DNA from 2 places in the Cohaesibacter sp. CAU 1516 genome. Region 2 is predicted to be linked to the other one. Evidence: riboswitches for the same ligand, from Rfam matches in the RefSeq annotation. Region 2 holds a riboswitch; the other holds the start of a gene.
The links. Region 2 has a riboswitch for thiamine pyrophosphate ahead of thiM (hydroxyethylthiazole kinase). Riboswitches for the same ligand answer to the same signal wherever they lie in the genome.
Positions count from the first base shown of each region.

Region 1 (11,228 bases), on a different contig from region 2:
CGAGATTGTCGAACATGGTACGCGGGATCAGGTCTTCAATGACCCGCAGCATGACTATACCAAGACCTTGCTGGCTGCGACCCCGCAGACCAGCATCGAGAATATCCGTGCTCGCGTTCAGAAACAGGCCAGAGCCTGATCTGAGCGTATTGGTCAGAATAGAAAAACCCGCCCGATTGATCCTCTGGCGGGTTTTTCTTTGCCTTGTTGCAGGATTTCATAGGCCAAGATAGCGCTTGAGTGCCTCGCAAGGGGACGCAAAGACGGCATCGGTCCGGCCGCACTGGGCGATGTGACCTTCATCGACCAAAGCGGTGATGTCGGAGGCGATTTTTGCGTCTTCGGGATGGTGGGTGACCATGATCACGGTCTGGCCATTCTGGCGGGAGAGATCCGCGACCAAAGCCAGCATTTCCTTGCGCAGGGCTGGTCCCAGTGCCGCGAAGGGCTCGTCAAGTAGCAGAACATCCTTTTTGCGCAGCATGGCGCGGGCGAGACTGGCGCGTTGGCGCTGGCCGCCGGAGAGGGCTCGGGGCAGGCGGTTGCCCATGTCCGTGAGGCCGACCTGATCGAGTGCTTCGGCGACGGCTCCTTGCTCAGCCACCGTCAGTTTGAGCGAGGGATTGATGCCAAGGGCCACATTGTCTGCGATGGACATATGGGCAAAGAGATTGTGCTCCTGAAACAACATGGCGACCGGGCGTGCTGCAGGGGGCAGGGGTGCAAGATCCTGCCCGTTGATGCGGATCTGTCCCGGCCCGATGGGCAAAAAGCCGGCAATGGCGTTGAGGATGGTGCTCTTGCCCGCACCTGACGGACCGATCAGGGCGCAGAACTGGCCCTGTGCGAGCGACAGATCTGCGGTCAGTTGCCAGTCATCCAGCGCGATATGTAGCTTTTTAATCTCGATCACGGCCACCAAGTCCCTTGTCAAAGAGGAGAAAGACAGCAAAGGCAAACAGGGTCAAGAGCAGACCGGAGCCATAGGCCTGATCCATGCGGTAGGCGCCCATTTGCTGGTAAAGATAAAGCGGCAAGGTCGGCTCTGAAGGGGAGCCAAACAGGGCGATGACCCCGAGGTCGCCCATCGACAAGGCCGCGGCGATGCCAAGGCTGAGGCCCAACGGCCGGCGCATGAGTGGCCAATGAACCAGCCGGATGGCGGCCCTGCGATCCATGCCGAGATGGAGGATCTGACGGCCATAATCGCGCTCAACCCGCGCCATGGCGGGAGACAGGATTATGAGCGCGAAGGGGACCGCTTGCAGGCCATTGAGCAGGCTGGTGAGGGGCAGGGCCAGATCATCGACCGAAATATGTTGATGCAGCATGACAAACAGCCCGGCACCCAAGGCAATGGGTGGGGCAACGAGGATGGCAAAGCCCGGCAGCTCGCCAATGCGCCGTCCTTTGCCCTTGAGATGCAGCGACATTTGCGCCAGCGGCAGGCTGATCAACAGCATGATGGTGCAAGCGCCCAGAGAAACGCTAACAGAGCGCAGGCTTGCCATCAATATGGCATCCAGATCCACACCATGCACCATCAGGCTGAGCGCGCCGCGCCCAAAGGCTGCAAGCAAAGGGGAGGCCAGAAAGGCCAGTGCCAGAGCAATCACCATGCCATCGAGCAGACGCAGAAGCGGGCTGGTGCGGTCTTGTCGGTTGATCAGACCGCCAAGGCTTTGGCCCGTGTCATGGTCTTTGGTGATGGTGCGGAACAGCAAGGCTAATCCGGCGCAGAGCAGGATCTGAATGCAAGCAAGGATCGCGGCGCGTTCAAGATCGAATTCAAAACGGATGGCCTGATAGATGGCCAGCTCGATGGTTGTTGCCTTGGGGCCGCCACCGAGCGCCAGCACAACCGTGAAGCTGGTGGCGCAGAGCAGAAAGACGAGCGCGAATATGCCGGGCAGGCGTTCGCGGAGCATCGGCCACTCGATATGGCGAGCGACCTGAGCGTGCTTCATTCCCAATTGGGCGGCCAGACGCCAATGCTCGGACGGAATCGTCAGCCAGCCTTGCAGCAGAATGCGGGTTGCCAGTGGCAGATTGAAAAAGACATGCGCCAGCAGAATACCGAACAGGCCATAAAAAGGCAGCTCTGGCAGGCTGATCGCTGCGGACGCTTTCGCCATCAGGCCATTGCGGCCCCAGATGGCGATCAGGCCGAGAATGGCGACAATCACCGGCAGAATGAAAGGGGCACCGAACAGGGACAGGATCGCGCCTCTGCCTGGAAAATCACGGCTGGCCAGTGCACGGGCCAAGGGGATGGCCAGCAAAGTGGAGAGCAAGGCGGAAAGGGTGGCTTGCAACAGGGTGAAGAAGATGGCGCGGCGAATATAGCGCTCCGAGGCAAGATCGATGAGAGCCGTTAGCGGAGAGCCATCGGACAGGCTGTCACTGGCGACCGACCAAAGGGCGATCAGGCTGGCAATGACCAACCCGATGGGGAACGCAAAGGCAAAGGCGGCGGGGATGCCGTAGCCGAAAATGCCGCTTTTCGCCTTCTGCTGCACGTTGTTGCCTTTCCAGTGGGACGCACCGCCCGGTGGTCCGGGCGATGCATAGATCAAGGAGAGATTATTGGCTGAGGGCCGTGAGCCATTCATCCAGTGCTTCGCGGCGGATCGACGGGACGTCCTTGGGTGCGATCAGGCGGGCTTTGTCCGGTTGGACCAGTGTGCCAAAGGCTTCTGGCAACTCGGCCTTGTCAAGCGCCACCGGATACATCCAATTGGTGGTCGGAATGACCTTTTGCGCGGTCGGGCCAGTCAGATAAGCAAGGAAGCTCTTGGCGAGGTCCTTGTGGGCGCTCGCTTTGGTGATGGCGGCCAGTTCAACCTGCATATAGTGACCATCGGCAAAGGCTGCTGCGTGATAGTTGGTCTTTTCTTCTGCCAAGATGTGATAGGCCGGGGACGTGGTATAGCTCAGCACCATCTGGGCCTGCCCTTCAAGGAACATGCCATAGGCCTCCGACCAGCCCTTGGTGACGGTGACGATACGTGGGGCAAGCTTGGCCCAGACTTCGCCGGCCTTGTCGCCATAGACATCCTTGATCCAGAGCAGCAATCCAAGACCCGGGGTGGAAGAGCGTGGATCCTGAATGAGGATCTTGAGATCTTCGGGCGCATTCAGCAGCTCATCGAAGCTCTTGGGCGCGTCTTCCACTTTGTTGCTGTCATAGACAAAGGCAAAATAGCCCCAGTCAAACGGCATATAGGTGGAGGCATCCCAGTCAATCGGCAGGGAGAGGTGATCTGTCGTCAGGCCGTGGGCCTCGAACAAACCGCTTTTCTCGGCATCGGCGACAAGGTTTGAGTCCAGCCCAACCAGAATGTCGGCTTTGGTGTTCTTGCCTTCAAGGCGGACGCGGTTGAAGGTCTCGGTTGCATCCCCGGGTGCGACATAAGTCACCGTGCAGCCGCAGGTCTCTTCAAATCCTTTCTTGATGGCAGGGCCGGGGCCCCATTCGGCAACAAAGGAATCATAGGCGTAGACGGTGAGGGTCGGCTTGTCGTCGGCGGTTGCCGAAAAGGATGTGGACGCTAAGAGGGCGGCGCTGATGAGAGAAAGGGTCAATGCCTTCATGTGGTTGTCTCCAACGGGTGGGTTGTCTCCAACGGGCGTGAGGGATTTGCGCGAGCGCGCAGGCCGTCACAATGGGGGAGGCGCCCGGCCAACGATGATGATGGCAAGACGCCCAAGCGATTGACCGGATTGGGTCGTGGGGAGGGAGGCTTTGGAAAAAGCTTCGTCTCTTCCTACGCCGGTGTGATCCGGATCAGGTTCTACGGGTTCGCGATGGTGCATCTCAGCTCGGATTGTCCAACTTTGAGACATCCGAGCACCCCGGGACAGTGCGGCATTCTAGTGATAAATTGTCGAGAAGACAATCAAGCAAAGTGCGATTTCCCGCTATCGGTGGGAGGCGGATTTCTCTTCTTCGACCATGGCTGCCATTTCGCTGGCAATGTCGAGCACATCCTGTAGTTTCTGCTCTTTGGCGCGGCGAATGTCCTCCTCGGTCAGCTCCCTTGGGGGCGGGGTCTCTTCCGGCGTGGCCTCGGGAATCTTGTCCTCATCGGGCTGATTGGGATGTTCGAGATAGGTGATTTCGGTTTCGGTCTGGAAGGCCGGGTTGGCACATGGGGTGCGCTCGGCGCGCTTTGTGTCCACCTCGGCGAGGAAGGTGGCAACCAAATCGTTGAGCTCGTCTTTGACGAAGAGCGGAGCGTGCCCCTGTCCCGGCACTTCGTGAGCCTGACAATCGGGATGGCGGGCCACCATCTGGCGGACTGTTTCAGCTTTCAGAATGTCGGAATGCGCGCCGCGCAGCACCAGAACCGGCGCGTGGGACATGGCGAGGAATTGTGGCCAGGCGTCTGGCAAGGGAATTGAAAGATCAACGTCATTCATGGCCTTGGCAATGGCGATATCATAGTCTCTGGCTGGCTTGCCATTGTCATCGCGGAAAGTCATTTGGGCCATTTGCTGCCAGTTTTCTTCGCTCAGGGCTTCGAACTGACCGGAATTGGCAATCTTGACGAACGAGATTGCATCGTCCCAGTCCTCCACCGGCTTGGCGCGATTGAGGTAGGTCTTGATGCGAGCCAGACCCGTGACGTCAATCACCGGGCCGATATCATTCATCACCGCTGCTGCAATGGCTGTGGGGCGCAAGGCCGCAATGGCCATGGTGAGAAGGCCGCCACGCGAGGTGCCGATGAAAACGGCCTCATGCAGTCCGGCTGCGGCCAGCGCATGAAGGGCGTCATTGGCCTCGACCACAATGTTGTAATTCTCCGGATTCTTGTCATAGTCCGACGGACCACGTCCGCGGCTGTTGAGGATCATCACGAAGCGGGGATTGTCCGGGTCGCTGGCAAGACGCTCCGCAAGGGGGTGAAAGTCCCGGCTGTTGCGGGTGAGGCCCGGCAGGCAAATGACCGGTGTGCCCGTCCACAAGCGATCGCCAAAGACTTCGCCTCGCAGGATCAGTCCGTCACCAGCGGTGATTTCAAACCGTCTTACAATCGGCTGCATTGGGTCGCTCATCCTTGTCACTCCCATAAAAGGAGGCAGGTCATGACAACAACCTGCCTCTCTTTTCGTCTTACCCTGTCTCATGCCTGCTGCCAAGAGATAGAAAGTCTCAGAGGCCGCAGCAGTGTCGCGCGTTGCGCGCTATGGCTGGCCGCGTTTCAGGTCTTTGGAAATGTCCAGCGGGCGATCATGGATTCGCGCCTCGTAAACCTGCAAATTCTCCATCAGCTTCATGACATAGTCCCGCGTTTCGGTGAAGGGAATTCGTTCCACCCAATCGATGGCGCTGACCCGGTTGGTGCGCGGATCGCCAAAGCGTTCGATCCACTGGGGTGGACGGCCTGGGCCCGCATTGTAGGCCGCGAAAGTGAGGATGTAGGAGCCGCCAAAGCGGTCGAGATTCTCCTTGAGGAAATGGCTGCCCAGCCGCACGGCATATTTGGGGTCGCTTGTCAGCTTGGCGCGAGAATAGCGCACTCCGACTTTTCGTGCGGTGCTTTTGGCTGTGGCGGGCAGCATCTGCATCAAACCGCGCGCGTTGGCATGGCTGACGGCCTGAATGTTGAAGACGCTTTCCTGCTTGGTCAGGGCATAAATCAGGGCCTTGTCGACGCCATTGGTCTTGGCCGAGCGTGGAATAACATTGAGCGGGAAGGCCATCTTGTGGGCGGGCATGTTACGACTAAGGGCAATCTTGCCGATCTGGACGGCATATTGATGCAGGCCATAGTTCTGGGCCAGACGGTGCGCGAGCGCGATTTCGGACGGATCATCGAGGGCGCGGGCCAGATGGCGGAAGAGCGGACCGGAGCGTTTGCCGTGACCCACTGCCTTCAGGCGCTTGATGGCTTTGACCAGTTCGCGCCGGTCAAATCGTGCCTTGACCTCGGCGCTAGCGGCTGGTGGATGGGACAGGCGCAACCGTGTCTGGCCAAGCTCTTCGAGCGCCAGCTGGCCATAATAATAAACCGGACTGGCGGCCGCTTTGTAGAATTTCTCTGCTACCTGCCGGTTGCCAGCGGCTTCCCATGCGCGGCCCTGCCAATAGAGGCCGCGGGATTTGTCCCGGTCTCGGCTCGCCTGTTTCCAGCTCTTTTCAAAATGCACCGCTGCGGTCTTGTGGTCCTTGAGATAACGCAGAGCAAAGAAGCCCGCATGAAACTCCGCCTCGGAGATATCCTTGCCAGACTGGGCCGTGTGGCGGGCTGCAATCTTGTAGGCACGGCGGGCATCGCCCTTGTTGAGCATGATGCGCGACAGGAGACGACGTTCAATCCACCATTCACGATGATTGATTAGCTTCTTGGGGTCACGCGGGGCCTTGATCAGCATATCGGCAGCTTTGGTGACCTTGCCGCTGCGGCGCAGATGCTGGATGTAAGAAAAGATGTAGCCCGGATCGGCGCGGAGCGAACGCGGCACCGCGCTTAACTTGCTGCTGGCATTGCGTTTTTTGCGGATGACCGCCACGCGTGCGTCGACCAGACGTTTTTGGCCGTTGGTCAGCAGCTTTTTCATCCGGATTGCCCCATTGGCGCGTTCGCGATAGAGCAAATAGCTGGCACGGTGGAAGTGGTCATCGCGGCCCAGCACGGAGCGTAGGTTCGACAGGATGCGGCTTTCAAGCTTGGCGGACAAACCTTCGCCGCGCCAGATTGGACGAATGATCCTTGCCGCCTGTTTGGCTTTGCCAGAACGGGCATGGGCGATGGCCACCTCAATGGCTGCACTGGTGGATTTCGGGATCTGGTTGCCAAAGGCACGAGACAGGGCCGGGCCGGGCGGAGTTTCGCGGGCGAGCGCTTCCTCGATCCTGCGCACCGTCAGGCTGCGACTGGGCCAGTTGGTTTTGCGGTCATAAAAGGACTTGATCTCATAGGCAGGAAAATCGCGATAGGCGCCGACGGTCAGGATGTAGGTCAGGATTGCCCGGTCAAGCGAAGGCTTCATGCCTTTGTGAATCGCCAGAGCCACCTTGGGCTTGCGTTTCGACAGCGCATCAAGGGCCTGTTCAAGCGAGCCTCGTTGTGCGGCAATGTCTGTGCGATGGCGTTCCACCTTCGGCAAGGCCGCTTTGACTGGTTGGCTGGTTGCTGCTGGCTGGGATGCGGCAGCAATCGGAGTGAGACCCGGTTTGGTCTTGGGCAGGACCGACAGGCTCTCGGGATGCTGGCCGTTGTCTATGCCATGGGTGTCGATCAGATGCTCGACGGTCTGACGGGTCAGATTGACCGGAGCAGGGGTGATCGACCCAGCCGCAGGTGGAGCCGGCACAGGGGGCGGCACGGGGGCCGCGACAGGGGCCGCGACTGGCGCTGCATCCGGCTTTGGCTGCGGCAAAGGCGGGGCGATACCTGCACTTTGGGCGAGGCTTTGGGCTGACAGGGCGATCAGTGTTAAGGCCGTTAGCGCAATTCTGTGCATAGATGAGAGCATACCTGCTTGAAAATTTTCATATTTATCGGTTTATCTTTCTTTGGGACATCAATCTTGCAAAATTATGATGAATAAATCCCTTCGGGGATGACAGATTCGATTTTGTTGCATGACAGGCCAAATCGTGGTGTTATGCGCCCAAGCTTACGGCAAATTGCCGGAAACGGCGGTTAATTCGGCAATTTGCCGGATTTTTTAGTTAAAATGACAAAAGGTGCGCTGAAAATAATATTCAGACCACCAAAAAAGAGGAAACGCAGCATGTTCAAAGGATCTTGCACCGCTCTTATCACCCCTTTTCGTGACGGCGCTGTGGACTACAAGGCCTTTGAGTCTTTTGTCGACTGGCAAATCACTGAAGGTACGCATGGTCTTGTGCCGGTGGGCACCACCGGAGAATCCCCAACGCTTAGCCATGATGAGCACAAGAAAGTTGTCGAAACCTGCGTCAAGGTCGCAAATGGGCGTGTGCCCGTGATTGCGGGTGCGGGCTCTAACTCGACCACGGAAGCGATCGATCTTGCCAAACATGCCGAGAAAGCCGGTGCCGATGGGGTTCTGTTGGTAACGCCTTATTATAACAAGCCTTGTCAGGATGGCCTCTATCTGCATTTCAAGGCAGTTGCTGATGCGATTTCCTTGCCGATCATCATGTATAACATCCCGCCTCGCTCCGTAATCGACATGAGCGTCGAGACCATGGCGCGATTGTTTGAGGATTGCGAGAATATCGTTGGTGTCAAGGATGCAACCGCAGACCTTACCCGCGTCACCCGTCAGCGTTTGGCGATGGGGCCGGACTTCATCCAGCTTTCCGGTGAGGATCCAACCGCACTTGGTTACAACGCGCAGGGTGGTGTGGGCTGTATTTCGGTCTCGTCAAACGTGGCTCCGCGCCTGTGCAGCCGATTCCAGGAGGCTTGTCTGGAAGGGGACTGGACCACCGCGCTGGAATTGCATGACCTCTTGTCCCCGTTGCATCGCGCCATGTTCCTCCAGCCAAGCCCGGCTGGTGCCAAATATGCACTGTCGGTGCTCGGGAAAATCGAAAATGAGATCCGTCTGCCCCTGATCTCTGCCAAGGAAGAGGTGAAAGCCGAGATTGAAGATGCAATGAAGGTTGCAGGTCTGATCTAAAGGGCTTATCTGTGTTGCCATGGCACAGAAAAAGAAGAAAAGCGATCCGAACAACCGTGTTGTCGCGGAGAATCGGAAAGCGCGACACAATTATGAGATCGGCGATGTGATCGAGGCAGGGCTGCAGCTCAAGGGCACGGAAGTGAAGTCCTTGCGGCTGGGTGTTGCCAACATTGCCGAGTCTTATGCGTCAGACGAAAATGGTGAAATTGTCCTGATCAATTCCAATATACCCGAATATGATCAGGGCAATCGGTTCAACCACGAACCACGCCGTCCACGCAAATTGCTGTTGCACAAACGCGAAATCGCCAAATTGCTGCAAGGGGTCCAGCGCGATGGGATGACCATTGTGCCGCTGAAGCTCTATTTCAATGACAAGGGTATTGCCAAGCTGGCGATAGCCCTGGCGAAGGGCAAGAAGGACTATGACAAGCGGCAGGACGCCAAGAAGCGCGACTGGCAGCGCGACAAAGCCCGCTTGATGCGTGAGCGGGGATAAGATCAGCCATCCATCCGGGAATGGGGCCCGGATTTTGGGTTTGTCTGGTCCGCTTGACCGTTGTCGAGTTGCTGTTCTGAATGCGCCTTGGTTTCATCTGAAAAGGCAAGACGCGGATTCTCTTACCTTTTGAAAGGCTATGCAAGCAGAACAAACCAGCCCTTCGAGGAAAGAAGGGGAAAACCGGATTTGGGGGTTTCATATTCTGCGAAGGCCTCTATAAAGATGACACTTCCATGACGCGGGGTGGAGCAGCCCGGTAGCTCGTCAGGCTCATAACCTGAAGGTCGCAGGTTCAAATCCTGCCCCCGCAACCAACTTCAAGAATTCCGGTTTCTTGACTTGCCTTCTGGCAGGCGGTTTGTCATGGATTGCGCGAAACACAGATGTGTTTCATTGGCGCGGGGTGGAGCAGCCCGGTAGCTCGTCAGGCTCATAACCTGAAGGTCGCAGGTTCAAATCCTGCCCCCGCAACCAATTTGTCCTGTTTTTTGTTGCTCTTGCAGGACTGACGGCAAATCCTTCAATCTCTCTGGTTTCTCCCGATTTGTTGTAGCTGACAGATTGCCTGCCATATCGCCATTGCGCGACTTGAGCAAACCATCGATTTCCTGTCGATAGCGCTCGGCCATGTCGGGTCGGAATGCTTCAGGCTCTGGTGCTCCCTGCGCCAATATGGCCTTGGGTGTTTCCTTGCGTTTGGGATTGCAGACTATATTGACGTGGTTGGAGATGTTGTATCTGGCATCAGCCTTTGTTTTGTGGCCCCGGTTGCTGGCCAACATAGCGCAGTCAAATTTTCTCTTGTTCTCAGTTGACTTACGCTTTTCGCGGGTGAGGTTCACAAAGGAAAACAGAGCGAGCGTTCTAGTAGTCCCAACTTTGGTATTCTTCGCTTTCCGACTTCATCATTTCATATAGCCAGACCATTCGATCAAGGTACCAACTTTTCCCCAGATAGGCCAAGGCGACGCCAAGGACTGCGCCCCAAATGGAATAGTAGATGATCGACCAGATTGCTATCAGCATACCGATTGAAGAAATCGTATTGAGTATTGAGTAAAGAGGAGTTTTGTGAATCTCCGGAATGTCGATCCTGTCCCTGTTGAGATAAACCCTTTCGCCCAGCACCGATCTGGAGGCCCAGTTCTTTGTTGATTTTGGTTTGGGAAAAAAGATGGGATTCAAAAACATCCAAAACAAGGATGCGAGCCCTGGGATCAAACACCACCAACCGATCCAGACCCGACTCCAAAAAGCCAATACAATAATGGGGAGGACAGAATATCTTGTCCAGACACTCCAAGGGTTGGAATGCTTCATCCAGTTTTCATCTGTAAGCCTAAAAACATTCGCGACTTTTCGTTCGAGTGTCATTGTGCCTTACCTTCTCCAAAATCTGGTTTTCAACCGCAACCAAGTAAGCGAATTGGCTACAATCAAATTGTGTCTTTTCAAGACTATTCTTCTCGGCTGGCGGTTTGGTACCCAAAACTCGATGGGAAATCCGATACACCTTTTTCCATTTTATCGCGGATCACGATAGATCGAATAGCCTCAAGTGGGTCAGGGCATGTCCAAATTTCGCTTTTTGATTGTTGTGACGATCATGCCAAGGCGACTGGAATGGTGCTTTACCTTGTCACCGGGCATTAGCATGATCTTGTCGGTGATCGCGGCGTTGATCGAGTCATTGACGACTGATCGAAATCCCGACATTCCGGTCAAGAAACGCCCTGTCATGGCGTATTTTGCACCTAGGGTGATCTTGGCTTTGAGGCTGGGGGGACGAAACAACACCCCTTCGGTGGTGCCGGACAGAAGCACTTGCTGGGTCTCGATGCGCCCCGTGGGCAGAAGGCCAACCGGGTTGCCGTGATGAGTCCATTTTGTCTCTGATCCGCTCTTCAAGGCAATATCGGTCATGGAGCGGAAGTCCTCGATCATCATGTTGCCAGTGGTCAACTGCATAGGCTCGCCGTTCAGGCTGGTGCCAATCACCTCGCTTGCAATGAAGGCCTGCCAGTCATCTGGCACCACCATATAGGGGCCGGTGGGGAAGAAACCGGGCAAGCTCTTTGCATCCGTAAAACCAATGCCACTG
Region 1 is NZ_VANT01000001.1:683,517-694,744, forward strand. It holds gene FDK21_RS03130 (dipeptide ABC transporter ATP-binding protein) at 1-139, shown strand, start outside; gene thiQ (thiamine ABC transporter ATP-binding protein) at 218-913, opposite strand; gene FDK21_RS03140 (thiamine/thiamine pyrophosphate ABC transporter permease ThiP) at 900-2,612, opposite strand; gene thiB (thiamine ABC transporter substrate binding subunit) at 2,584-3,594, opposite strand; TPP riboswitch at 3,747-3,868, opposite strand; gene FDK21_RS03150 (alpha/beta hydrolase) at 3,922-5,061, opposite strand; gene FDK21_RS03155 (lytic transglycosylase domain-containing protein) at 5,191-7,473, opposite strand; gene dapA (4-hydroxy-tetrahydrodipicolinate synthase) at 7,747-8,622, shown strand; gene smpB (SsrA-binding protein SmpB) at 8,642-9,124, shown strand; tRNA gene FDK21_RS03170 (tRNA-Met) at 9,365-9,441, shown strand; tRNA gene FDK21_RS03175 (tRNA-Met) at 9,525-9,601, shown strand; gene FDK21_RS03180 (hypothetical protein) at 9,580-9,969, opposite strand; gene FDK21_RS03185 (DUF6653 family protein) at 9,992-10,501, opposite strand; gene FDK21_RS03190 (fumarylacetoacetate hydrolase family protein) at 10,691-11,228, opposite strand, start outside.
Region 1: it holds a riboswitch for thiamine pyrophosphate, as region 2 does, so the genes downstream of both, thiB (thiamine ABC transporter substrate binding subunit) here and thiM (hydroxyethylthiazole kinase) in region 2, are expected to answer to the same signal.

Region 2 (11,228 bases):
CAAGGCCCTTTGACGCGCCGATCCATTCGCCAATCACCGCCCCGGTCGGTGCATAGGTGATGGCAATGCGAATGCTGGCGGCCAGATGCGGCAGGGCGTGCGGCAAGCGCAGCCAGAACAGCGTTCGGACGGGACTGGCCCGCGCGATGTGGGCGAGGTCCAGCGTGGCAGCAGGGGTCGAGATCATACCATCGAGCAGTCCCGACATGATCGGAAAGAAGACCAGCAGGATCGTCATGACGACTTTCGGCTCCATACCATAGCCGAACCACAGGGTGAGGATGGGGGCGAGGACAAAAACCGGAATGGCCTGAGACGCATTGAGGATCGGTCGCAGGTTGAGCCTTGCGACTGGCGACAGCATCATGGCCACCGCAAAGGCCACGCCGAGCGCCGCGCCAATAACAAAGCCTGCGGCAACTTCCCCCAGCGTGACCAGCAAATGCTCGCCGAGCAAGGCGCGGTTGGACCATATAGCTTCAGCCACTGCAATCGGGCCGGGCAGAATGAAACGCGGCACCAGCTCGAGCCATGGTATGGCCTGCCAGAGGAGCAGCAAGGCGAAAGGCAAAATGAGCTTTTTCATGCGCTCCTCCGGATGCGTCGGATCAGGTCTGCTGCCGCCATGGCGAGCGGCATATGATCAAGGGAGTGGGGGCGCGTGCCCCGCAAGGGTGGCACAGGCTGAAGCTGGTGATTGGCCAAAAGCCAGATCTGGTCGCCCAGCCGCAGAGCCTCGAACGGATCATGGGTGACCAACAGCACCCGGCGCCCGGCAAATTGCGCGTGGGCCAGTTCCTGCATCGCTGCGCGGGTGGCTGCATCAAGGGCCGAGAAAGGTTCGTCGAGCAGGATCAGATCCGCGTCGCTCATCAAGGTGCGGGCCAATGCCACCCTCTGACGCTGACCACCGGACAAGCTGTCAGGCATGCGGTCACCCATATCGGCGAGCCCCACTTCAGACAATAAATGCCGGGCCTTTTGCCGGTCAGGCTTGCGCCCGGCCAACTGCTCGACCAGCATGACATTATTCAGGATCGAGAGGCGCGGTTGCATCAGATCGGCCTGCGCCATCCAGCCGACGCGGTGGGGCACACTGAGGGTGCCTTCAAACCGGGCCGAAATATCCAGCCCGGCAAACAGCCGCAGCAAAGTGGATTTGCCCGCCCCGGACGGGCCGAGCAAACAGGTCCACCCCATGGGAGGGGTCAGAGAGAAAGGCTCAATGAGCCTTTCTCCGTCAAGCATCAAGTGCCCGGTCACCTCTATCCGCACAGATGCGGTCATTGCGTCCCCAGATCGCGGGCGATGGTCTCAATTGCGGGCACTTCATCAATCATGCCAACCTCCTTGAGATAGGCACCGAAGGCCCTGTAACCCGCAACATCGAGGCTGATCGGGTCGGTCGCGAATTTCGGATAGGTGTCAAACCAGGCCGCATGATTGAGCTTGTCGTCGAGTTCCGCACCATAGGATTTGAACTCATTCCACGTCCCTTCCGGGTCGGCAAGGATGTCCTTGGTGGCACGGGCTGTTGCACTTAGGAATTTTTTCACGTCCACAAAGTCGGTGCGCTCGGCGCTCGCTTCATAGATCAGCTCTTCATAGCTTGGCACGCCATGTTCTTCTGGCAGGAAGCATTTGCCTTTGCGATCAACGGCTTCCATTTGATGCAGTTCGAAATTGCGGAACGCCCCGGAGGTGGCATCCACCCGGCCAGCAGCCAAGGCGGCGGTCAAAGCAAAATTGACATTGATCTGCTCGACCTCGGATGGTTCGACCCCATTGCTGCGTAGCATGCAGTGCAGCAATGCTTCTTCAATGCCGGGCACCGAGAACCCGACGCGCTTGCCTTTCAGGTCGGCGAGGCTTTTGATCGGCCCTTCAGCATCAACCATGACGCAATAAAGCGGCGAGCTGACAAGCGTGCCAACGCGGACCACCGGCAGGCCTTCTTTATGCTGCAAATAAAGCTGTGGCTGATAGGACACCGCCAGATCGACCTTGCCAGCAGCGGCCATTTTCGGCGGATCGCTGGGGTCGGCGGGCGCGATGATCTCAACATCAAGGCCCGCTTCTTTGAAATAGCCGCGTTGTTTGGCGATGATGATCGGGCCATGGTCGGGATTGATGAACCAGTCGAGCATCACAGAGAATTTGGTTTCGGCAGCGGTGGCGGTCGTACCTGCGGCAGCAGAAGCCGACAATATCAGAGCAGCGAGAAGAGATTTCATGACATTACGTCCTTAGGGCAAAGAAATGGTCGGTCGGGCCGTGACCATGACCAACAGACAGGGCATCGGCGGCAGCAATCGCCTCAAAGATGAAGGCCTTGGCGGCTTTTGCGGCTGTAAGGCCATCGCCAGTGAGCGCCAGATGGGTGGCGAGCGCCGACGACAGGGTGCAGCCGGTGCCGTGGGTGTTTTTGGTATCGATGCGGCGTGACGGCAGCCAGACGGTCTGATCCTTGGTGAGATACAGATCCGGGCTGGTCTCATCAGCCAGATGACCGCCTTTGAGCAACACTTGCTCAGGACCCAAGGCCAGCAAGGCGCGGGCCTGCTGTTCCATTTCGGCCTCATCCCTCGCTTCGTCCACTCCGAGCAGGTCGGCGGCTTCAGGCAGGTTGGGGGTGATCATCGTGGCGCGGGGCAACAGGATGGTGCGCATGGCGTCCACCGCATCGGCCCGAAGCAGGCGGTCACCGCCCTTGGCGACCATCACCGTGTCGAGCACCATCGGCGCGTCACAGGGTTTGAGCGCGTCGGCCACCGCTTCGATGATCTCGGAGCTGCCCAACATGCCGATCTTGATGGCATCAACCCGGATGTCATCAAGGATCGCTGCGATCTGGGCGGTGACGAAATCCGGCTCGATGGTCAGAACACCGCTCACCCCTTTGGTGCTCTGAGCGGTCAGCGCGGTGATGACGGCCATGGCATAGCCGCCATTGGCCGAAATCGACTTGAGATCAGCCTGAATGCCCGCCCCACCCGACGGGTCAGACCCGGCAATCGACAGGATATTCGGGGTTCGGGATGCCGCCATTAGGCCTGCCTCCATTGGGCGACCAGTGTTTCGGTTGCCGCCTTCGGGTCATCGGCGTCAGAAATCGCCGAGACGATGGCAAGCCCTGCGCAGCCTGCCGCCTTGACCGCCGGGATATCGGCTGCCTTGACGCCGCCAATCGCAACGCTTGGGACCGGGGCAGCCGCAACGATATCCGCCAGCCGCTCAAAGCCGATGGGCGGTGCATGATCGATTTTGGACGGGGTGGCCCGCACCGGACCGATGCCGACATAGTCAAGGGTGCCCTCCGGCAAAGCCACTGCGACCGCCATTTGCACTTCATTCTCGACAGAAAGGCCGAGAATCTTGTCGGGGCCGAGCTTGGCGCGCATGGCCTTTGGGTCACCATCGGACTGGCCCATATGCAGCCCCGCCGCGCCGCAGGCCAAGGCCACCTCGATGCGGTCATTGATGATCAAGGGGACATTGTGGCGTTCGGCCAGGGCCACCAATGTCTTGGCGCGGGCGATCAGGTCTTCATCGGACGCAACCTTGTCGCGCAGCTGGATGATGCTGGCACCGCCTTGCAGGGCAGCTTCGACCAGCTTTGCATCCGGGTCATGTGGGGTGACGAAATAGATGGACAGATCCATGATCAGGCCTCCTCGATCTGTGCCCCGGCGGCAAGGTCGGCTGGCGTGATCTCATGAAGGGCATCAATGAAGGCGACCGCAAAGCTGCCGGGCGCGGTGGCTTTTTGAGCGGCGCGTTCGCCCGCCAAGCCGTAAAATGCGATGGCCGCCGTGGTGGCTTCCAATCGGTCTTGCCCGACGGCAAAAGCAGCAACCACACCGGTCAGCGAACAGCCAAGGGCTGTGACCAGCGGCATCAGGGCATGGCCATTGGCGATGCTGTAGGCTTTGTCGCCGTCGGTGATATAATCCACCTCACCGGTCACAGCGACAATAGCGCCAGAATTTTTGGCAAGCGCGATGGCGGCATCCTTGGCGGCGTCAACGCTGTCTGCGGCATCAGCCCCTTTGCCTTTGGCGACCATGCCGCCAAGCGCCATGATTTCAGAGGCATTGCCGCGAATGATGGATGGATTGCAGGCGAGCAGTTTCTCTGCCGTCTCGCGGCGGAAGGCGGTGGCCCCGGCAGCAACCGGGTCGAGCACCCAAGGGGTGCCAGCCGCATCAGCAGCCTTGGCGGCGCTCTCCATCGACTTGACCCAATCGCGAGACAGGGTGCCGATATTGATGGTGAGGGCTGAGGTGAAGCTGGCAAATTCAGCAGCTTCTTCCTCGGCATGAACCATGGCTGGCGAGCAGCCAGCGGCCAACAATACATTGGCCATGACATTCATGGACACATAGTTGGCTATGTTCTGGACGAGTGGCGCATTGGTGCGCATGGTCGATAGATAATGGCCCCAGTCGGTCATTCCAAACTCCTTCTGAGGCGGATGGAATGTCTTCGGGCCTGCCCCCATTATGACCGGGGACCGAAACCGCGACTCCCTCCGCCAGTATTAACTGGTTCAGGTTCAAAGGGTGCTATCTCAGCCCGATGTCGGGCGCCCCTGTCACATCCCCTAGATAAGCGCGTTTGGTGGCCAATTTCCAGAGCCATCGACAGATTTTTCTCACTTTGCCCGGTGACAAGATACAAAAAACCCGCCCGATCGCCTGTCTGGTGCGGTCTGGTGGGTTTTGTCAGAGGGATCGATTTCTGTGCATCACCACAAGAAAGGCTCAGAGGGTCACCGTGCAGAGGATGCATTCATGGTCGGACAGCGGTCCTTGCCCATCGACAGAGGGCAACAAAGGCAGGGCTTCCCCACCAAAGCCACGGGCACAGAACCAGTCCAGCTTCATTTGGCGGGTGTCATGGGGGGTGATCAGGCTGTTGCGGGTGGTGACGCCATCCGCCGTCAGGTCCCAATGATAGCCGCGCTCACGAGCGAGATCGAACAGGGTTTCGACGCGCCAGTCATAGTCTGGCGGGATGTGATTGCCGGTGTTGAGGTCACCGCCAATCAGCACCGGCAGACCCGGCGCAAAAGCCTCGATCCGGTCGAGCAGATCGGCAAATTGACTGTGGCGATGGGCGGCATCCGCGTTGCTTTCCAAGTGGGTGGAGACAACGCAGATCGCGCCCTGCTCGGTTGGCAGAATGGCGGCGACCGCCATCCGTCCGCCAACACGCGGCTGATCCGGATCGGCCCCCGGATTGGCATCAAGTGAGAACCAATGGCCTTTTTCGTCCAGCCGGAACAGAGCCAGCTTTTCAAAAGGCACGGCAGAGAGAATGCCATTGCCATGCCAGCCGTCGGCATTGAAGCTATCGGAACAGAAGACCCGCTCGGTCGGACCGCCGAGATCCATTTCGAAAAATTCCACCCCATAGGCATAATGCATGCCCAAGGCCTTGGCCATGTCGGCGGTGGTGTTGGCTTGCGACGTCCGGGCCATGCCCTTGTCCATTTCGCTTAGCAGCACCACACTTGGAGCATGGTTGGCCAGATGGGCGGCGCTGCGATCCGGGAACAGGCAGCGTTCGACATTCCATGCCGCAACCGCAAAGCTTTGCGGCAGGCGATCCAAATTGCCCGTGCCCCCCACTTCCAACTGGGTCATGGCAGGCAGGGAGGCCAGCAAGGTGTCATGGACCATCGCGGTGCGCTCGGAGGCCAGAATTTGCTGTTTCTGATCATCCGTGATGCGGGTCAGGGTCGAGACAAGATTGGTCCCCTCATGCGACATCATAGGCGGGCTCCGCTGTCTTTGGAGAAGAAATGCACCGCGCTTGGCTTGATACCCAGTTTCACCGGACCGATGCCTGTCGGGATATGCTTGGGCACACTGACGGAAATGTCCTGCCCGCCGATCTTGCCATGCAGCAAATGATGCGCACCCAACGCTTCGACAATCTCGACATTGCAGTCAAAGCCATTGTCGACATGGATGTCGATATCTTCTGGCCGGATGCCGACCAGGAAATCGCCCTTGGCGTCTTTTGGCAGGGCGGTGTCGAGATGGATATCCTCGCCAATCATCGGGCGGCCATCACCGTTGACCTTGCCATTGAGCAGGTTCATCGGAGGTGCGCCCATGAAGCCAGCCACGAAGGTGGAGGCGGGATTGTTGTAGATTTCGTCCGGGGTGCCGATCTGCTCAATACGCCCTTCATTGAGGACGATGATCCGGTCAGCCATGGTCATGGCTTCGATCTGGTCGTGGGTCACATAGATGGCAGTGACACCGAGGCGGCGCTGTAGCGAGCGGATCTCGATGCGCATCTGGTTGCGCAATTTGGCATCGAGGTTGGAGAGCGGCTCGTCGAACAGGAACAGTTCCGGATTGCGGACGATGGCGCGGCCCATGGCCACGCGCTGGCGCTGGCCTCCGGACAGCTGGCTCGGACGACGGTCGAGATAGTCGGTGAGATTGAGCATCTTGGCTGCATCCAGCACCTTCTGCTCGATCTCGGACTTGGGCAGACCACGATTTTTGAGGCCATAGCCCATATTTTTGGCGACCGTCATATGCGGATAGAGGGCATAATTCTGGAACACCATGGCGATGTTGCGCTGGGCAGGCTCGACATCATTGACGACCCGCTGGCCGATGGAGATCGTGCCGCCGGAGACCTCTTCAAGGCCGGCAATCATCCGCAACAGGGTGGATTTGCCACAGCCGGACGGGCCGACGAGGACAACAAACTCGCCGTCGGGAATTTTGAAGTTGCAAGGTTTGACCGCTTCGAACCCGTTTGGATAAATCTTGCGGACCATATCAAGCGAAACTGAGGTCATGTTGGGTATCCTTATTTGTCGGATTCAGTGAGGCCCTTGACGAACCAGCTCTGGAAAAAGACCACGACGGCCACAGGCGGGATGACGGCCAGCAAAGCCAGCAGGTTGCCACGGCCATATTCGGGGATTTGCCCGTCATACATGGTCTGGGTGATCTGCTTGATGCCTCTGAGCAAGGTGAACATGCCTTCGTCGGTGGTGATCATGGTCGGCCAGAGATATTGGTTCCAGCCATAGACGAACATGATGATGAAGATGGCGGCGATCATGGTGCGCGACAGGGGCACCAGAATGTCGATAAAATATTTGATCGGCCCGGCCCCGTCGATGCGGGCGGCTTCGGACAATTCCTCTGGCACCGACAGGAAAAATTGGCGGAAGAAGAAGGTTGCCGTCGCCGAAGCCACCAAGGGCAGAATGAGGCCGGTATAGCTGTTGAGCAGCCCCAGCTTTTGGACGATCTCGTAGGAGGGCAGAATGCGCACCTCGAGCGGCAACAAAAGCGTGGTGAAGATCAGCCAGAAGGCAAAGGTGGCAAAGCGCAGGCGGAAATAGACGATGCCATAGGCGGCCATCATCGAAATGACGATTTTGCCAAGGGCAAAGCCAACCCCGAGGATCAGCGAATTTTTGAACATGTTGAGGCCGGTATTCTCGCCGGAGAACCCAGACGCGCCGAACAGAGCCTTGTCGAGATTGTTGCCGAACTCGTCGCCGATGGTCAGGCCGGGGCCGTTTTTCAGCACATCGACGTCAGACATGGTGGTCATTTGCAGCACCATCAGCAGCGGCACGATCATCAGCAAGGCACCGAAAATCAGGATGCCATGGTCGACAATGGCGCTGAGTTTGATGCGGTTTTTCCAAGCCTTTGGCGTGGTGACCGGATTGGTTTCAGTTTGGTCAGTCATGATGCGCCCCTCAGGTATAGTGAATGCGCCGCTCAACGAGGCGGAACTGGAAGATGGTCATGGCCAGAACCAGCACCATCAGGATCACCGACTGGGCCGAAGAGCCGCCCAGATCGTTGCCGCGGAAGCCGTCGACATAGACCTTGTAGACAAGGGTCATCGGGTTGGAAGCCGGTTCCCCACGCAGCACCGTGTCGATCGTGCCGAAGGTGTCGAACAGCGAATAGGTGAAATTGGTGATCAACAAAAAGAAGCCGGTCGGGGCCAGTAGCGGGAAGGTCACATCCCAGAAGCGGCGCTGGGCCGACGCATTGTCGATGCGGGCCGCTTCCATCACCGAGCGCGGGATGGATTGCAGGCCGGAGAGGAAGAAAATGAAATTGATCGGGATCTGCTTCCAGACCGAGGCCGTGATCATGACAATCGCGGTGTCGGTATAGTCGAGGCCAACGCGGAAATCATAGCCGAACTGAGCGAGAAATTCGGTAATCGGGCCCCAGCGCTGGGAGAACATGACAAGGAAAATGAAGCCCGCGACCGGTGGCGCGACCGCATAGACCCACATCAGAAGCGTGCGATAGGTGCGCGCGCCGCGAATGACCTTGTCGGCCTTGACCGCAAAGAGCAGGGCAATGGCCAGCGACAGGAAGGTCACCGACACGCTGAAGACAATCGTGAAACCGGCAATTCTGAGATATTCGGCATTGTTGAAGATGTCGCGATAATTGTCGAAGCCAACGAAGGTGGATCCAAAACCAAACGGGTCTTCCAGATAGAAAGACAGGCGCAGGGCCTGCCATGCCGGCCAGTAGAAAAAGATGACAATGATCGACAGCTGCGGCAGCAGGAAGAACAAGGGCAGCCATTTGTTGTTGAATGTGGCGCGTTTCACGTCTTGGCCTCTTGAAGCTGGCGCCCTTGGACCACTCCCAAGATAGGAGGCAAACCCAAAGCGCAAAAGAGAAGAGACGACCGCGCGGGAAGCGCGATCGTCCTTTGGAGAGCTCAGAAATGCTTATTTCTGGGTCTTGGAGAAGCGATCAAGAAGGCCGTTGCCTTCTTTCTCGATGGCAGCCAGAGCGTTGTCGATGTCGGTTTCACCATTCAGGAAGCGGGTGAATTCACGGTTTTCGACGTCGCGGATCTGAACATAGAAGCCCATGCGGTAACCGCGGGTATTTTCGCCGGACTGCAGGGAGAGCTGCTTGATGCCAACTTCGGCAGCTGGGAAGCGGTCATAGTGACCGTCTTTTTTGGCCAGTTCGTAAGCCGCCGTGGTGATCGGCACATAGCCGGTCTGCTGGTGCCAGAAATACTGGATTTCAGGGGAGGTCAGGAACTGGAAGAAAGCAGCGGTTGCCTGATTTTCTTCAGCTGGCTTGCCGGACATGGCAAACAGGGACGCGCCACCGATGAAGGTCTGATAGCCTTCTTTGGTGATGGCTTCCCAGTAAGGCAGGTTGGTCGCAGACCATTTGAATGGCAGGTTCTTTTTCAACAGGCCACCGAAGGACCCCGAAGAGCCAATCCAGAGGGCAACATTGCCATCTTCGAATTGAGACTGATTGTCACCCCAAGAGGTGCCATAGAAACCGAAATAACCCTGATCCAGCCATTTCTTGACAGCGGTCCAGTGCATTTTCTGCTCTTTGGAATTGATCAGGATCTTGGTGTCTTTGGCGCCAGCGTAACCATTGTTGTTGGTGGCGAATGGCAGATTGTGGCGAGAGAAGAAGTTCTCGACAAATTCCCAAGGCAAGTGAGACTGAGCGAAAGGAACGTAACCAGCATCTTTCAGGGCTGGAGCGGTTACTTTTTCAAACTCTTCGTAGGTTTTTGGGGCTTCAACGCCAGCTTTTTTCAACGCATCTTCGTTGTAATACATGATTGGCGAAGAGGAGTTGAACGGCATGCCGATCATCTTGCCATCATTGTCCGCATAGAAGTAACGCACACCGGAAATGTAGTTTTCGATGTTGAAGTCTACACCATTGTCAACCAGCAGATCCTGCACGGGAACGGTTGCGCCTTTGGCGCCGATGATGGTTGCGGAGCCAGCATCAAAAACCTGCATGATGTTTGGCTGTTCACCAGCGCGGAAGGCGGCGATGCCAGCGGTCAGGGTGTCTTCATAGCCGCCCTTGAAGACCGGGGTGATTTTATAGTCGCTCTGAGAGGCATTGAATTTCTCAGCAATCGCATTGACGGTTTCGCCGAGTTGGCCGCCCATTGCATGCCACCAGGTGATTTCGGTTTGCGCCTGAGCGACGCCAGACATCAGGCTCAGCGCGACGCTGGCTGCTGCGATTTTCAAGAGTTTCATTGTTTGCTCCAAACAAATGTGCCTTACGGCTTGCATAATATGTAACCGACACGCACTCTCATGCCGGATTTCAAAACCAATTCGGGTCACGACCCGATCTGTCGTCAGGCAGCCGTAAATCCTTGACCGGACAGGAAGCATTCCCTCCATGCTCCAGTCCGGCTCTGGTCGCGTCCTCATCGCGATTCTGAACTGACAATCCAGCCCAGCACCCCTGCCCGGCATCCTAGCCAAGGCACTTGATGAGGGATGAGACCAAATGAGATATTGCGTCCATCCTGCACACGTGTTCATATAGAGACCGAGTGTTACAGCGATGTGACGCATTGGTGGCAATTGTTTAAAATGATCAAATGCCCGGAGTGACCGGATGGACATGGCCAACAAGGATGACGACAACCAGACAGGGGTGAGGCGTGGGCAACAGGGCCGCGGACGCCGGGTGACGGCGTCTGATGTGGCAAACGCTGCGCGGGTCTCCCGGTCCGCGGTGTCACGCGCCTTCACGCCCGGAGCCTATCTCGATAAAGACAAACGAGCGCTGATCCTGAAAACGGCTCACCAGCTTGGCTATCGCCCCAACGCACTGGCCGCCAGCCTGCATGGCAGCAGCACCAATCTGGTGGGAGTGGTCGCCGGTTCGCTCGACAATCTGTATGATTCCGAATTTCTCGCCCAGTTGATTGCTGGTCTCAATCAGGCCAATAAATGGCCTTTGGTGCTGGCTGGCGGAGACAGCTGCATCGAAGAGGCCATCCTGTCGATCCTTGATTATCCCCTTGATGCGCTGATCATACGAGGCGGCAGCATTCCCTCTTCGCTGATCGAGACCTGCGCCAAATTGAACATTCCCCTGCTCTTTTCCGGTCATGTGGTCGATGCCCCTTTCACCGATTGCGTCTGTTGTCGCAATGGGGCGGGCGCGGCTTTGGCGGTGGATCATCTAGTTGAGCGTGGCCGCACGGCCTTTGGCTTTCTGGGCGGGCCATCCTCGCGCTCTTCGACTCTGGAACGCCTCGAAGGCACAGAGGAAAGGCTCAAGCATCATGGTCTTGAGCTTCAGATCAGGCACTTTTGCGACTATAGCTATGAGAATGGCCGAAAGGCAGCCAAGGAGATGCTGGCGCAGGCCAAGCTTGATGCGCTGCTATGCGCCAATGATGCGATG
Region 2 is NZ_VANT01000003.1:409,962-421,189, forward strand. It holds gene FDK21_RS11460 (ABC transporter permease) at 1-586, opposite strand, end outside; gene FDK21_RS11465 (ATP-binding cassette domain-containing protein) at 583-1,287, opposite strand; gene FDK21_RS11470 (ABC transporter substrate-binding protein) at 1,284-2,234, opposite strand; gene thiD (bifunctional hydroxymethylpyrimidine kinase/phosphomethylpyrimidine kinase) at 2,239-3,048, opposite strand; gene thiE (thiamine phosphate synthase) at 3,048-3,662, opposite strand; gene thiM (hydroxyethylthiazole kinase) at 3,665-4,453, opposite strand; TPP riboswitch at 4,510-4,603, opposite strand; gene FDK21_RS11490 (endonuclease/exonuclease/phosphatase family protein) at 4,764-5,777, opposite strand; gene ugpC (sn-glycerol-3-phosphate ABC transporter ATP-binding protein UgpC) at 5,774-6,826, opposite strand; gene FDK21_RS11500 (ABC transporter permease subunit) at 6,838-7,626, opposite strand; gene FDK21_RS11505 (ABC transporter permease subunit) at 7,748-8,629, opposite strand; gene FDK21_RS11510 (extracellular solute-binding protein) at 8,753-10,060, opposite strand; gene FDK21_RS11515 (LacI family DNA-binding transcriptional regulator) at 10,431-11,228, shown strand, end outside.